One region of the Bradyrhizobium sp. HKCCYLRH3059 genome, then DNA from elsewhere that is predicted to be linked to it. Evidence: predicted binding sites of a transcription regulator. Region 1 holds the regulator's gene; each other region holds the start of a gene.
The links. Region 1 encodes LexA, which represses DNA repair genes until DNA is damaged. Its sites were predicted from a motif close to TGTTCNNNNTGTGTTCNG; they were not measured.
Positions count from the first base shown of each region.

Region 2: uvrA (excinuclease ABC subunit UvrA) is a predicted target of LexA. The motif match lies at 2,113-2,130, and genes of this name have one in related genera.
Region 3: ACQR13_RS20770 (DUF3072 domain-containing protein) is a predicted target of LexA. The motif match lies at 1,803-1,820, and genes of this name have one in related genera.
Region 4: ACQR13_RS02150 (YifB family Mg chelatase-like AAA ATPase) is a predicted target of LexA. The motif match lies at 1,283-1,300, and genes of this name have one in related genera.

Region 1 is NZ_JBNPUF010000006.1:181,476-185,466, forward strand. Features, by position in the region: gene ACQR13_RS19980 (ComEC/Rec2 family competence protein) at 1-172, shown strand, start outside; gene ACQR13_RS19985 (hypothetical protein) at 566-1,006, opposite strand; gene lexA (transcriptional repressor LexA) at 1,281-1,979, opposite strand; gene ACQR13_RS19995 (molybdopterin molybdotransferase MoeA) at 2,185-3,396, opposite strand; gene ACQR13_RS20000 (alpha/beta fold hydrolase) at 3,613-3,991, opposite strand, start outside.
Region 2 is NZ_JBNPUF010000006.1:291,592-295,582, forward strand. Features, by position in the region: gene uvrA (excinuclease ABC subunit UvrA) at 1-2,021, opposite strand, end outside; gene ACQR13_RS20545 (outer membrane protein) at 2,298-2,942, opposite strand; gene ACQR13_RS20550 (outer membrane protein) at 3,236-3,976, opposite strand.
Region 3 is NZ_JBNPUF010000006.1:351,112-355,102, forward strand. Features, by position in the region: gene ACQR13_RS20760 (glycoside hydrolase family 3 N-terminal domain-containing protein) at 1-1,132, shown strand, start outside; gene ACQR13_RS20765 (hypothetical protein) at 1,147-1,434, opposite strand; gene ACQR13_RS20770 (DUF3072 domain-containing protein) at 1,565-1,756, opposite strand; gene ACQR13_RS20775 (hypothetical protein) at 2,197-2,730, opposite strand; gene ACQR13_RS20780 (type 1 glutamine amidotransferase domain-containing protein) at 2,720-3,280, shown strand; gene ACQR13_RS20785 (FdhF/YdeP family oxidoreductase) at 3,566-3,991, shown strand, end outside.
Region 4 is NZ_JBNPUF010000001.1:460,232-464,222, forward strand. Features, by position in the region: gene ACQR13_RS02140 (outer membrane lipoprotein carrier protein LolA) at 1-24, shown strand, start outside; gene ACQR13_RS02145 (DUF2336 domain-containing protein) at 44-1,114, opposite strand; gene ACQR13_RS02150 (YifB family Mg chelatase-like AAA ATPase) at 1,348-2,886, shown strand; gene ACQR13_RS02155 (hypothetical protein) at 2,990-3,421, shown strand; gene ACQR13_RS02160 (ATP-binding protein) at 3,559-3,991, shown strand, end outside.

The DNA of each region.
Region 1 (3,991 bases):
GCGGGGCAGGAGCTTCGCCGTCACGCCGGCGCGCGCCGGCGGCACCGACCGCCCATGGTGGCCGGCGCCCGCCGAGGCCGGCGAGTTCGACACGACGCTGACGCCGCGCGCGCCGGCCGTGCGGCCTCAGGACGCGACGCCGCCGGAGACGGAGCAGGGCGAGGAAGACTGAGTGCCGGGCAGCTCGAACGTGCCGAGATGATACTCGGTGTCGCCAGGTCCATGTTGCCAAGTCCATCGAACAGCGAGGGGCTTTCGGCCAGCGTGAACGCAGCGCGCGGATAGCGTTGCCAGATGGCGATGTCGTCAGCCGTGACTGTCAGCCATCCGAACACAAGCATATTGCAGCCGGGCTCGGTGATCCCGGCGGCCTTGTTCCAATCGATCTTGTTGACCACGGCGGCAGGCTCCCCCGGCACATCATGCCGGCCGAGGGATGTCGTTCCTATTCGATGCGATGCCGGGGCGTGAGGTTCGCCTGAGAGGACTTTGCGCTTGCAGAACCCAAATCTCCCACGGTCGAAAGCTCGCTCACGACCGAGAGAAATGCCGATGCGGAGACCCCTCAGGTGATGCTGATGCGGCGAATCGGTGTGGCCTGCGAAGGCGGCACGTCCTCGGCGATGTCCGGGCGTCGCTCCGCCGGCTGCTTGCTGACCGGCAATTGCAGCACGGTGACGCGCTGGCCCTCGCAGAGCTGGGTCACCAGCACGTGGCGGCCATCGGCGAATTCGATCGCGTCGTGATGGCGATCGGGAATGTGAGTCTCGATGCTGTTGAACTTTGCGACGCGCTCGCGGATCGTCCGGGTCCAGAGCCAGCGGCTGTCGTAGCGGACGTCCTCGGCGAAGGCCAACTCGGTGCCGGGCAGCATGCAAACTGCGACGGTCGGCTCGCTCTCCAGCGCGAAGCCGCGGGTGGCGGTGCCACGGAAGGTCATCGAGATCAACGTCTCGCCGACCTTGGCGGGACGGGACGCAACCGCATGGAGGCTGTAGTCACACATCGGATCGCTCCTCGTTGAGAGATAGCCGACCCACGCTCCCCCCGGACAGGCGCAGGCCTCTATCAGAGTGGACATCGATGGTGATGTTAGCGCGCGCTTCGCGGCAATTCTGCGCTGATCTGCATCGCGTGTGCCCGCGGCCGATCACAAGCGTTTGAGCATGCCGCGCTGCACATCATGAGGTGCATTCGCGCGTGACGTATTTTGCTGGGCAGCCTCCGATCGGCGGCGAAAGCGCGTGCGCCCGCCGCCCATCGACCGATCCCATTCGCGATCAGTACTTGCGGTACAGCCCGACCAGCTTGCCTTGGATCTTCACCCGGTTCGGCGGCAGGATGCGTACCTCGTAGGCGGTGTTGGCCGGCTCCAGCGCGATCGATGCGCCGCGGCGGCGGAAGCGCTTCAGCGTCGCTTCCTCATCGTCGATCAGCGCCACCACGATGTCGCCGGTGTCGGCGGTCTCGTTGCGCTGTATCAGCGCCATGTCGCCGTCGAGGATGCCGGCATCGACCATGGAGTCGCCGCGTACCTCGAGCGCGTAGTGATCGCCGTTACCGAGCATGTCGGCAGGCACGCTGATGGTGTGGCTGCGGGTCTGCAGCGCCTCGATCGGGGTACCGGCGGCGATGCGGCCCATCACCGGCACTGCGACGGGGCGCTCGCCATCGTCCAGCGCGGGAGTGCTGGTGCGCACCTTGCCGAGATTGCCCTCGATCACCGATGGGGTGAAGCCGCGGCGGTTGTTGGCGGCCTGTGACAGCTCGGGCAGCTTGATCACCTCGATCGCGCGGGCGCGGTTGGGCAGCCGGCGGATGAAGCCGCGCTCCTCGAGCGCCGTGATCAGGCGATGAATGCCGGACTTCGAGCGCAGATCGAGCGCATCCTTCATCTCGTCGAAGGACGGCGGCACGCCGGCTTCCTTGAGCCGCTCGTTGATGAACCGCAGAAGTTCGTACTGTTTGCGCGTCAGCATCTCGACCTGGTCCCCGGTTTGTTGTCGTCCGAGTCCAAGAGCTGCGCCTCGCGCACAAACTGGCTGAGAGCGCCCTGGAGTCGGACCGTCATCGCGTCGCCCGCAACATACTAAAAACAAATCATGAACGGACACTATATGTTCGATGTGTGTTCCGCAATCCTAAAAATATGATGAACAGACCGGGCTTTACCGGGGAAGCGGCTCAATTCGGCAGGCGCAGGATCTCGCACGGGCTGCCGGCAGGCGCCTTCGGCGCAAACGCCGGCCGGATCACCACCGCCTGCGAGAGTGCGAGATTCCCAAGCAGCGACGAATCCTGCTGGCTCACCGGGGTCGCAACCAGCGTGCCGTCGGCGCGCTCTTCGAGCTGCGCCCGCAGATAGTCCTCGCGCGAATCGTTCGGCCCGAGCTCGCGGCCGAGCAGGGCGGCCTCGCGCGGCATCACGGCCTCGTCGCGGCCGAGCAGCCGCCGAATCAGCGGCACCAGGAACAGGAGGGCGCAGACATAGGACGACACCGGATTGCCGGGCAGTCCGATCACCCTGATGTCGCCGAGCCGTCCGTGCATCATCGGCTTGCCCGGCCGCATCGCGATCTTCCAGAACGCCATCTCGACGCCCTCGGCTTCGAGCGCCTGCTTGACCAGGTCGTGATCGCCGACCGAGGCGCCGCCGGTCGTGATCAAGATGTCGGCCTTGGCCTCTCGGGCCCGGCGGATGCCGGCGATCGTCGCCTCCATCGTATCCGCGGCGATGCCGAGATCGATCGGGGTCCCGCCCTCGTTGCGCACCAGCGCCCGCAAGGCGTAGCCGTTGGAATAGACGATCTGGCCCGGGCCGGGCGTCGAGCCCGGCATCACCAGCTCGTCGCCGGTGGCGAGCAGCGCCACCTTCGGCCGGCGCCGCACCGGCAGCGCCGGATGATTCATGCTGGCCGCCAGCGACAGGTCGCGGTCGCTGAGCCGGCGCCCGGACTTCAGCAGCACCATGCCCTGGTGAAAGTCGACGCCCGCCGGCCGGATATGCCGGCCCTTGATCGCGGCCTCGGTGATCACGACGTGGCCATCTTCGGCGATCGTGTCCTCCTGGATCACCACCGCGTCCGCGCCCTCCGGAACAACGCCACCGGTGAAGATCCGCGCCGCCTCGCCGGGTCCAACCACGCGATCGAACGGCCGCCCCGCCGCAACCTCGCCGATGATCTTCAGCCGCGCCTTGGCCTGGGCGGCGTCCGCCGCGCGCACGGCATAGCCGTCCATCGCCGACATCGCCTCGGGCGGCTGCGTCCGCAGCGCCGCGATGTCCCGCGCCAGGATGCGGTGAAACGCTTCGTCCAGCCCGACCTGCTCCTCGGCCAGCGGTTCGGCGCCGGCGAGCACGGCGGACAACGCATCAGACACCGGCATCAGGGCCATGGGATTTCCTTCGGACGGAGACGGCAGATCGAATGAATCGCCTTCTAACCGAACGCGCACGGCGCGGCCAAGGGCCTAGGCCGCTCCCTGCGTTCTGACCGTCTGCTGTGGGCCGTTTCCGGGCCGCTGCCTCACGATCGCGCGAGAAAGTCCGCAATCAACCGCATGACCTCCTGCGGACGTTCCAGGCTCGGCAGGTGCGCCGTTCCGGCCAGCTCATGTCCTGACCCCGTTCGGCATTGTTGCGGCGAGCAGCCTGCTTCGCTGCTGGATGTGAGGAAAGTCCAAGTCCCCCCGGATGACGAGCGATGGCGCGACGATCTCCGCGAGGCGTGGGAAGGCTGGTGCCACATCGAGAGTCGCGCCGGTTGGCGGCGCGCGGAGTGCGGCGGCGTTCTTCTTCAGGAACGTCTCGCGCGGCTCGCCGGAGATGCGTCCCTCGCGCTGCAAGGGACCGTCGACCCACAGATGCGCCTTGATAGCGCTGACCCGATCCCAATCCTGTGCGGCCTCGGCAGCGGCCAACGACGCCGTTAGCGCCTTGATCTCCGGTGGATAGACCGGCTCCGGCGCGCCGCTGATCGAAGGTGCGATC
Region 2 (3,991 bases), 110 kb from region 1:
AACAGGCCGAGCGGGATCTCGGCCGAGACGTTCTTCAGATTGTTGCCGCGGGCATTGACGACCTTGATGGTGCGGCGATGGTTCGGCGGCCGCCGCTCCGGCACCTCGACCTCGAACTCGCCGGTGAGATATTTGCCGGTCAGCGACGCCGGATTGCGCATGATCTCGGCCGGCGTACCCTCGGCGACGATGTGGCCGCCATGGGTGCCGGCGCCGGGGCCGATGTCGAGCACATAGTCGGCGAGGCGAATCGCGTCCTCGTCATGTTCGACGACGATGACGGTGTTGCCGAGGTCGCGCAGCCGCTTCAGCGTGTCGAGCAGGCGGGCATTGTCGCGCTGGTGCAGGCCGATCGACGGCTCGTCGAGCACGTAGAGCACGCCGGTCAGCCCCGAGCCGATCTGCGACGCCAGGCGGATGCGCTGGCTCTCGCCGCCGGACAGCGTGCCGGAGGAGCGCGCCAGGGTCAGGTAGTTGAGGCCGACGTCGAGCAGGAAGGTGAGGCGGTCGCGGATCTCCTTCAGGATTCGCGTGGCGATCTCGGTCTGCTGCGCGTTCAGGGCCTTCGGCACCTCGGCGAACCACTCGCCGGCCGCCTTGACGGAGAGGTCGCTGATCTCGCCGATGTGCTTGTCGCCGACCTTGACGCACAGCGCCTCGGGCTTCAGCCGAAAACCCGTGCAGCCGGCGCAGGGCACGTCGTTGAAGTATTTGCCGAGCTCCTCGCGCGCCCACTCGCTCTCGGTCTCGCGGAAGCGGCGCTCGATGTTGGTGATGACGCCCTCGAACGGCTTCTTGGTGTCGTAGGCGCGGACGCCGTCCTCATAGGTGAACTTGATCTCGTCGTCGCCGGAGCCGTGCAGCAGCGCGTTCTGCGTCTTCTTCGGCAGATCCTTCCACTTGGTGTCCAGCGTGAACTTGTAGAACTTGCCGAGCGCGGTCAGCGTCTGCAGGTAATAGGGCGACGACGACTTGGCCCAGGGCGCGATCGCGCCCTTGCGCAGGGTGACGTCCTTGTCGGGAATGACGAGGTCGGCATCGACGTGCTGCTCGACCCCCAGGCCGCCGCATTCCGGGCAGGCACCGTAGGGGTTGTTGAACGAGAACAGCCGCGGCTCGATCTCGGGGATCGTGAAGCCGGAGACCGGGCAGGCGAACTTCTCCGAGAACAGGATGCGCTCGGGCCCGCTCTTGTCGTGGATCTTTGCGGTTTTCTTCTTTTCCTTCTCCTCCGCCGGCGCGGCCGAGGCGGGAGCGTCCGCGAACTCGATGACGGCCAGGCCTTCGGCGAGCTTCAGCGCAGTCTCGAAGCTTTCTGCGAGACGCTGGCCGATGTCGGGGCGCACGACGATGCGGTCGACGACGACGTCGATATCGTGCGGGAACTTCTTGTCGAGCGTGGGCGCCTCGGCGAGCTCATGGAAGGTGCCGTCGATCTTGACGCGCTGAAAGCCCTTCTTGAGATATTCGGCGAGCTCCTTCTTGTACTCGCCCTTGCGTCCCCGCACGACCGGCGCCAGCAGATAGAGGCGGGTGCCCTCGGGCATCGCCAGCACGCGGTCGACCATCTGCGAGACGGTCTGGCTTTCGATCGGCAGGCCGGTCGCCGGGGAGTAGGGCACGCCGACGCGCGCCCACAGCAGGCGCATGTAGTCGTAGATCTCGGTGACGGTGCCGACCGTCGAGCGCGGGTTCTTCGAGGTCGTCTTCTGCTCGATCGAGATCGCCGGCGACAGGCCGTCGATCTGGTCGACGTCCGGCTTCTGCATCATCTCCAGGAACTGGCGGGCATAAGCCGACAGCGATTCGACGTAGCGGCGCTGGCCCTCGGCGTAGATCGTATCGAAGGCGAGCGAGGATTTGCCGGAGCCGGACAGGCCGGTGAACACGACGAGCCTGTCGCGCGGGATCTCGACGTCGATGTTTTTCAGATTGTGCTCGCGGGCGCCGCGGATGGTGATGGCCCGCAGGCTCGACTGGTTGGCTTGCGCGCGCTGCTTGGCCTTGAGCACTTCATCCATGACGATCGTCCCACGGCGCAGAGTCGCGCCATCGTTGCAGGCGCGTTTCGCCGGAAGCCGGCCATCGGACGCCAGGGGGAAAAGGTATGGTCGGAACGTAGGAAGAACGGAGCTGGATTTCCAGTGCCGTCAGCGAATCATCAACAATGCGCTCAGGGAATGGCAGCGACTGGCAGGAGGCTGCCGGTTCCGTCCTGTTTTGTGCACGATCCCACAAAGAAAAAGCCTCCGCTCTGGCAGAGCGGAGGCTGTGTGCGTTGGCCCGGAGGCAAAAACTTAGAAGTGGTAGTTGATGCCGACCTGACCGGAATGCACGTTGAGGGTGCCGGTCGTGAGCGTGCCGAGGCCGGTGAAGGTGTAGCTCTCGCCACCGAAGCTCTTGTAGAGGTACTCGCCCTTCAGCGACCAGTTCGGGGCGAACATGTACTCGACGCCAGCGCCGACGGTCCAGCCGGAGTGGATCTTGCTGTCGGCAGCGGCGAAGCCGGGGGCCGTCAGCGAGATGCGGTTGTCGGCCCAGGCGTAACCACCGGTCGCGTACAGCAGGGTCGGGCCGAAGGCGTAGCCGATGCGGCCGCGGACAGTGCCCCAGTCGCGGATCTTGGACTCGGCGTTGACACCGAGCGCGCCGACGTTTGCGTTGATGTCGGCCCAAGCGGCGTCGGCCTCGAGGCCGAACACGACAGCACCCTGCTGCCAGTTGTAGCCGACGGTGCCGCCGGCGAAGCCGCCCTTCATGGCCGCGAAGTCAGCATTCTCGTTGGCATAGCCGCCCATGGCACCGATGTAGAAGCCGGTCCAGGTCAGCACCGGCGCGGCAACCGGGGCCTTGGTGTAGGTCGGGCGTGCGGCAAGATCAGCGGCGGCAGCGGGAGCGGCCAGGGCGGCCAAGGCCACGGTCGCGAGCAGGATCTTCTTCATTCCAGTCTCCAGTTTATTTTTATTCCTCGAAGTCCGCATCGCACCGATAAGCTTACGCACGAAACAGACTCACCCGTTCAAGTTGACGAGGTTCCTATAGCCCGGTTCCGTACGGATTACCGTCACCCTGAAGACACACTCGCGCCCAAACCGCGTTTTTACGGCCAAGTTCCAGAAAGCCTATGTCACTCAGTTACTTGGTTCCGGGTGTGGCGAGCCGGCAAGGTGGCATCAGGGCAACAAAAAAGGCCGGCTTTCGCCGGCCCTTCTCGGAACCTGTCGGTTTGCAGGCATCAGTACTTTGCGATGACCGGGCCGCCGAAGTGGTAGCTGAGGCCGGCCTTGACCGTGTGAACGGTGTCCTTCCACTCGGAGCGGTTGAGCGCCGCAGCGCTGTACTGGATCGTGCTCTTGCCGAAGTCGAGATAGTTGTACTCGAGCTTGGCCGACCAGTTCGGCGCGAACATGTATTCGGCGCCGGCGCCGACCGTATAGCCCCAGCGGGTGGTGTTCTGGCTGAAGACGTTGCCGGGCACGCCGTCATAGCGATGCTGCAACTGGCCCACCGCGGCGCCGCCGCTGACGAAGAACAGGGCGGGACCGGCGGCATAGCCGAGGCGGCCCTTGATGTCGCCGAAGCTGGTCAGCTTGGTGAAGAAGGTGTCGCCGACGCCGGCATTGACCACGGCGGAGCGGCCGTTGATGTCGGCCCAGTGATAGTCGCCTTCGAGGCCGAACACGACGTTGTCGACCTGCCAGTTGTAGCCGACCACGCCGCCGACGAAGCCGCCATTGGTGTTGTAGTTCTGGGTGCCCAGGAAGCCCGGCGCATTGAAGCGGCCGAGGAAGGTCTCCTTGCTGGTGCCCCAGCCGCCGCCGCCCTGGATGCCGGCGTAGAGGCCCGACCAGCTCAGGATCTGCGCGACCATCGGCGGCGCCTTGGTGTACGGGCGGGCCGCCATGTCGGCCGCCGACGCGGATGTGGCGGATGCGATGCCGACGAGCGCCGTCGTGATCACAAGCAACTTCTTCATCAAATTCTCCCCCGG
Region 3 (3,991 bases), 170 kb from region 1:
GACGCAGTTCATGTTTGCCTGGCGCAAGTACGAGACGTTCCGGACGCCCCCCGACGTGGCGCATCTGCTCGGCCGGCATTTCATCGTCGGTTACACGGCCGTCGATGACGCAGCCGCGTTGGCCCGGCAGGGGTTGATCGCGGGCGTCTATGTGACACACCACAACATCCGCGGCCGGACCGAGCCTCAGCTGCGCGCCGAGATGGCGCGATTGCAGGACGCGCGCCGGAGTGCCGGGCTGCCGCCTCTGCTGGTTGCGGCGGATCAGGAGGGAGGCGCCGTCGCACACCTGTCTCCGACCCTGCCGAACATGCCCGGCCTCGCAACGCTGGCCGATCTGCCGGCCTCGCGGCGCGCGCAGGATGCGTTCGCGATGGGGCGCGCCCAGGGTGAGGCTCTCGCGGCTGCCGGCATCACCTTCAATTTGGCTCCGGTCGTCGACCTTCGCCCGAGCTGGACACGCAACCGACTGGACTTTCACACCTTGATCGGCCGCCGCGCGATCTCCAACGATCCCGCGGTGGTTGGCGACATTGCGCTCGGTTACGTCCGTGGCCTGGAAGCAAGCGGTGTCCGCGCGGCCGTCAAGCATTTCCCTGGTCTGGGGCGCGTCGCAGCCGATACGCATCATTTCTCGGCACAGCTCGGCACGCCGGCAGATGTCTTGGAACGGTCGGATTGGCGGCCGTTCCGACAGGTGCTGCAGGGCTCGCACGCGGCAATGATGGTCGGTCACGTGACGGTCGATGCGATCGATCCAGAGCGGCCTGCCTCACATTCCAAAGCCGTGCTCGAGGGACTCATTCGCGGCCGCTGGAACTATCCGGGCGTGATCGTGACGGATGATATCGTGATGGGGGCGATCTACGGCCGCGATCTCTGCAAAGCTGTCGTGGAGGCTCTCAACGGCGGCGCCGATCTGTTGCTGGTGGCCTATGACGGCACCCAGTTCCACCGCGCGCTCGCCTGCGCCAAGGAGGCTCTGGCGGAAGGACGCATCGACCTCGATGCAATCAGCAGGAGCGATGAGCGACTGAAGCGCTGGGCGCCGACGGTTGGCAAATCACAGCCGTCGAATGTGTCTACGGTTATGCAACAGCCTGGAGGCGTGCATCAGAAGATCGTGGACTGAATGGCAGCGAGCCCTCAGCGCGGGCCATTGCCGGTCCAGTTGCGCCAAGCGACATTCGAGAGGCTTCGCAGGTCGGTCGCCAGCGGGCGTCGCGTCTGCTTGTCGTGCTGAGCGATGAGGTGCTCGGATTCGCGGATCTTGACCTGGAGTTCCGCAACCTGCCGCTTGGTCTGTTCAAGCGCCTTCGCATCGGCGCTCTCGCCCACCGTGAACCGCGCCGTCTCGATCTGTTTCAAGGTCGCGCGATTCTTTTTGAGCTGGGCGCGATGCCAGGCAACCTTGCTGTCACTGTCCGCAACCATGGTGGACTCCCGCGAAATGCCGCGGAGACTAAACGACCGATTTCTGATTCGCGACAGCTTCGGACCGGCATCGCCAACATTGGAATACCGATCTGCCGACCCATCGTCCTGGTGAGTCGAATATGCCGGTTCAATCCAACCCTGCGGCGCGTCTCATCTCATCAATCAGTTCGAACGCTTCAGCCTTCGTCATCTCCGCTCGCGTGGGATCGGATCGGCCAGCCTGCTCGCTGAGCGTTCTCAAGTAGGAAGCTTGGGTATCCGTCATCGGATCGGCTCCGGACACCCAGTCCTCGGGATCTTTCTGCAGCTGTTCGGCCATGGGGATCTCCCGTTGTTGCCCGGCTTCAACGGGAAAGCTTGCAAAGTGTTCCTATTTTGTTCTATTGCGCGATCCTACTCTTGCTCGGGTGCTTCATGCGCGATCTATGTGTGGTTCGAGCCGAAATCGACCGTATGCGTCTCCGGGTCGGGCGGCAGCGCCGTGAAATCGTGCAGCTACGGCGAGCTCGGGCCTCGACGGCGGCCGCCGAAGTGCTTTTGCACCACATGCTGGAGACGCTTGACCGGCTGCGGCAACAGCGAGAGCGGCTCAAGCTGGAGGAAGCGAGCCGACTGCCTCGCAAGCAGCGCGGCGCCCGGCGCGCATGAGACGCTGGCGGTAAGGCCGAGTGATCCGCCGCTCGTCCGTAGTCCGATGATCAGGCCTGGAACCGACATGGCCGACGATCACCTGAGCCGCAAAGGCCAACCTGCGCCGGGTCATGAGGACGTCCGCATCTTCAATTTGGCCGGTGAGGAGAAAGATTGGTCGGTAGTCCGGCTCCCTCGATCAGCATCGGGCGTGTGAGCTTCGGGCAATACGATGTCCGGCGGCGCGGCGGTAAGCTCTTCCGGTGTGGCCTCGCATGATTTGATCTCGAAATTGTTGTCGAGGATTTTCTCGCCATGCGTGCCGAGCGTGATGAGATCGGCCTGTTCCGCGGCCTCCCAGACCTCGCGCTCGGTGCGAAACGGGCGGGTCATCTGTTCGTCATTCTCAAACAATGCGTAGGGCACGAGCGCCTCCAGATTGCGATCCGCCGATGCAGCGATGCCGTGCCGCTCGACGCCGCCCATCCATTCAAGGCAGGGACGTCCAAACAAACGGCGCCATAGGCAGGCTGGTTCCACCCAGGCGAGCGCTGACTCGATCGACCAGTTGTGACGATCCGCCCGGCCTGCCAGGCGGAACATGGAGACCAGCGCGAGGTTGCCGGCGGTGTCGAATGGCCAGGAGAGTCCAATGGATATCAAGGGAAAGAAGATCGCGATCCTCGCAACCAACGGGTTCGAGCAATCCGAGCTCGAAGTGCCGCGCGATCGGCTCAAGCAGGCGGGCGCGACCGTCGAGATCATCTCGCTCGCGCCGGGCGAGATCAAGGGCTGGGATGAGAAGGACTGGGGACGGACCGTCAAGGTCGACAAGACGTTGGACCAGGCGTCTGCTTCGGACTACGACGCCGTCGTGCTGCCGGGCGGTCAGATCAATCCGGATCTGCTGCGGCTCGAGCCGAAGGCGCTGCGGTTCATCAAGGAGATCTTTGAAGCCAAGAAGATCGTTGCGGCGGTCTGTCATGCGCCGTGGCTCCTGATCGAGACCGGAATTGCCAAGGGGCGAAAGATGACGTCCTACAAATCGATCAAGACGGACGTTGCCAATGCCGGCGCGCATTGGCAGGACGCGGAGGTCGTGGTCGATCAGGGCGTGATCACTTCGCGCAATCCCGGAGATCTGGAAGCCTTCAGCGCCAAGATCATCGAAGAGGTCAAGGAAGGCCGCCATCTCAAGCGCAGCGCGGCTTGATGCTGAGATCGGAAGCCGGGAGAAAACCCGGCTACCTCAGTGGGACGGGCCCAGCGCCCGAGGGGTCGAACGCTGGGCCGCAGTCCACACGGAGTGCCTCCAGCGAGATGGGGGAACGCCGCCAGAGGCATGGAAATGACTCGCGGCGGGCCGGGTCGTTCCCAATTCCTAGCGCGGACCTTCGCCCGCGGGACTTCGACGATAGCCTCGCAACGTTCAGTGAGGAATCGGAACTTCGCTGCTCATCCCGGGTTTGCCGCTTTTGAACAGGCCGCGGAGAGCGTCGTGAGCGAGAAAGCAAAAATCCAGGACTACAGGGCTCCGGCCGGCGGATGGGGTTCGGTGCACGCGGTCGCCAGCATCCTGACGCAGGAGGAGGTGACCCTGCTTGGCAGCGAGATCCTGTTGAAACAGAACAAGCCAGGCGGCTTCATGTGCGTCAGCTGCTCCTGGGCCAAGCCGGCAAAGCCGCACCCGTTCGAATTCTGCGAGAATGGCGCCAAGGCGACCGCGTGGGAAATCACCGGCAAGACAGTCGGACCGGAGTTCTTTGCTCGGCACAGTCTGACAGAATTGCGATCCTGGTCGGATCATCAGCTCGAAGAGCAGGGGCGTCTTGCTCATCCGATGCGCTATGACGCTGCGGCGGATCGCTATGTTGCCGTGAGCTGGGACGAGGCCCTTCGCGACATCGGGGCGGAGTTGAACAGG
Region 4 (3,991 bases), on a different contig from region 1:
TATCCGAGCACGCCGCCGGGCTGACGCCGCCTCTCGCGCTCGCTCAGCGCGATTCGAGCCCGCGCACCTTCCATTGCGCTTCTGACAGTGCGAGCTTCTCGAAGCGCTTGCGCGCCTCTTCGAGGTCATCGGCCGGAAGCGCGTCGCAGCCGGGCCGGTCGCGCAGGATCATCGACGTCGTCGCCCAGCTGAGCCGCGCGGCCTTGCAGGCCAGCAGCAGGTCCGTGATGCGGTCCTCCTCCAGCAGCGATTCGATCGTCTCGATGGTGACGACGCAGAGCAGCGCCAGCGCTGCTATCACGGCAGGGAAATCGCCGGTGGCGCAGAAGCGGTTGACGGCGGAGTCGCCGAGCTTGCCGGTCCGGCTAAGGGCGGCAACCTCGGCCTTGACCTGCTGATAATCCCAGATCGCGCGCATTGCCGCGCCGGGCGAGCGGGTCGGCGTCGCCTGCAGAGTGGCGCGGGTCGCCGGCGGCGCGGCCTTGATGAAGCGGGCGCGGGCGCCCTCGCTGGCCGCGGCGACGAAGGCCCGCGACAGCTTGGCCGGCAGGTCGGTGCGCAGCGCCAGCTTCTCGGCGAGATCCTCGTCGCGCTCGGCGATCTTGAACAGGCTGCGATAGCCGTCCTCGGACAGCCGGGCGGAAAGATTCTGCGCCAGCGCCATGCGCACCGCCGGAAAGCCGCGCGCGATCAGCTGCGTCGTGAGGCCGTCGCCGATGCCCCTGCGGCTGGCGATCGCAACGAGATGCGCCGGACTGCCGGTGCGGATGAACTCGGCGAGGTCGCGCTCGGTCAGCACCGCCGCCTTGGCCAGCATCGGCCCGGCGACGCGCAATTCGGGGTGAACGGCGAGCATCCGCGCCGTCGCGTAAGGCGCGCGCTCGACGCCGGCGAGCGCCATGCTCAGCTCGGCCAGCAGCTCGGTCGCGACCTGCGGCATCAGCCGGGCGAACATCTGATCGTAGAGATCGAGCTGCTCGGCCGAGGCCGGCCGCGGACCGGCCAGGAACAGGCTGGTGGTCCGGCGCAGCATGTCGGTGGCGAGCTCGGACACCGTCCGCGCATCACCGGGGGGCGTCTTGGCGGTCGGAGCTGCCGCAGGCGCTGGAGGCATCGCACGTCCCTCGTTGGGCGCCTCCCTCGGCTGTGACGGAGGCGCGGGTCGATCTTCAATTGAGGAAGAATGCGAAGGCCGGACTAAAGGGGCGTTAAGCGCAGCGGACGGAGCTGAAACCCCACGCGGCTGTCGTTAATGGATTGCGGCAGAGCGCGGCAACAACAGTGTTCCCGTATTGTTCTTGCGAACGATGCCGGCTTCCGCTAGCCTCCTTGTCCGGGAGGGGCATCATGGTCCAGCGCGTTTCCACCGTCGCCTTCGAGGGGATCGAGGCCCGCGCGGTCGACGTGCAGGTCCAGGTCGCGCCCGGCCTGCCGGCCTTCGCCATCGTTGGCCTGCCGGACAAGGCGGTGTCGGAAGCCCGCGAGCGGGTGCGCTCGGCGCTGATCGCCTCGGGCCTCGCGTTGCCGGCGCGGCGGATCACGGTGAATCTCGCGCCGGCCGACGTGCCCAAGGAAGGCAGCCATTACGATCTGCCGATCGCGCTCGGCCTGATGGCCGCGATCGGCGCCATTCCGCCGGATGCGCTCGGCGGCTTCACGGTGCTCGGCGAGCTCGGGCTCGACGGCTCGATTGCGCCGGTCGCCGGCGTGCTGCCGGCGGCGATCGGCGCCAATGCGCGCGAGGAAGGATTGATCTGCCCGGCCGCCTGCGGCGCCGAAGCGGCCTGGGCGAGCCCGGACCTTCAGATCATCGCGGCGACGTCGCTGATCCAGATCGCCAACCATTTCAAGGGCACGCAGGTGCTGTCGCGGCCGCAGCCGAAGATCCAGGAGGCACCCGCCAGCCTGCTCGACCTGCGCGACATCAAGGGCCAGGAGAGCGGCAAGCGCGCGCTGGAGATCGCGGCCGCCGGCGGGCATCATCTGCTGATGATCGGCTCGCCCGGCGCCGGCAAGTCGATGCTGGCGGCGCGGCTGCCGTCGATCCTGCCGCCGCTGTCGCCGGCAGAGCTCTTGGAAGTTTCGATGATCGCCTCGGTCGCCGGCGAGATCGAGGGCGGCGCGCTGACGTCGCGCCGGCCGTTCCGCAGCCCGCATCATTCCGCCAGCATGGCGGCGCTGACCGGCGGCGGCCTGCGCGCCCGCCCCGGCGAGATCTCGCTGGCGCATCAGGGCGTGCTGTTCCTCGACGAGCTGCCGGAGTTCGATCCGCGCGTGCTGGATTCGCTGCGCCAGCCGCTCGAGAACGGCGAGGTCTCGATCTCGCGCGCCAACCACCGCGTCACCTACCCTGCCCGCTTCATGCTGGTCGCCGCGATGAATCCGTGCCGTTGCGGCAACGCGTTCGAGCCCGGCTATGCCTGCAAGCGCGGCCGCATCGACCGCTGCACGTCCGACTACCAGACGCGCATCTCCGGCCCGCTGATGGACCGCATCGACCTGCGCATCGAGGTCCCCGCCGTCACCGCCGCCGACCTCATCCTGCCGCCCGCCAAGGAAGGCTCGGCCGAGGTGGCCGCCCGCGTCGCCGCCGCGCGCGACCTGCAGCGCGCCCGCTATGCCAAAGCCGGCCTGCCGCACATCCGGACCAACGCCGAGGCCCCCGCCGCCGTGCTCGACGAAATCGCCAGGCTCGACGCGCCCGGCCAGAAGCTGCTGCGCGAAGCCGCCGAGACGATGCGGCTGTCGGCGCGCGGCTATCACCGCGTGCTGCGCGTGGCGCGGACGCTCGCCGATCTCGACCACACTGATGCGATCGGCCGGCTGCATCTGGCCGAGGCGCTGTCGTATCGCGCGCTGGCGGAGGACAATCGCCACGCGGCGTAAGGGCGCCCCCTCCCCCTCAACACTCTGGTAACGACTTCTCTTTACGCTCCGACAACCATAAGGCCCGCGTTCCGTCATTAGGCCTGCCGCGTCGGTGCGTATCATGTTGCGTTTCAAGGTCCTTGTCTCGGCCGTGCCGCTGATCGCGGCCGCGGTCATCGCCAGACTCGAATTGGCGCCCTCCCCGCAGCCCTGCATTGCCGTCGGTGCCGACAGCATCTCGCTCGGCTCGGCGCCGTTTACCGCCGATCTCCATGTCGACTTCACCGATGACCCGGCGCTCGCCACCGTTCGCGTGGCGCTGGCCGACAGTCCGGAGACGGCCGATTTCGTCGTGGTCGACGATGTGCTCGCCAAGGAGGATCGTGGCTGCGGCATGACTGCCGCGACCGCGGTCGTCGCGATCGCCGCCGATCCGCATCCTGGCGCGCTCCGGATCCATCTCGCCAAGGACAGTGCAGCAGATGCTCACGCCGCCGCGCTCATCGTCTCGGCCCGCGGCCACGACTCACCGCCCGCCGATCCGGTTCTGTGAGTCGGGCTAACGCCCGGTTCACCATCTCAGCACGGCTTCATCGCGCGTGCATGACCTTTCAAAGTCTCAGCAATACCGACGCCGCATGGTGCGGGCCGGCCATGACATTGGGATCGAAATCGTCGGGGGTGATCGAGATGGGACGGATTTTTCACGTCAGGCTGCGCCTGCGCCGGTTCATGCGCCGTCACCGCACCATCTTCGCCATCCTGCGCTCGCTGATGATCTTCTCCGCCGGCTTCGGCGGCGCGTACGGCTTCATCAAGGCCAGCATCTCCGAGAACTCCGGCTATAACCCGCACACGTTCGCGATCGGCGCCAGCTTCCTGTTCGCGCTCGCCTGCGTCGGCCTGGCCACGCTCAGCATGCGGCTGCGCTTCGTCGCCAGGAAGATGCACAAGATTGCGCTCCACAACGAGGTGCTGGCCGACCGGAACTGGGAGCTGCAGGAAGCCGAGCAGCGCGCCCGCAATCTGTTCGAGCAGCAGGGCGATCTCATCGTCATGCGCGAGCGCGGCGGCAGCATCATCTTCGTCAACGACGCCTATTGCCGGATGGCGGGCCTCGATC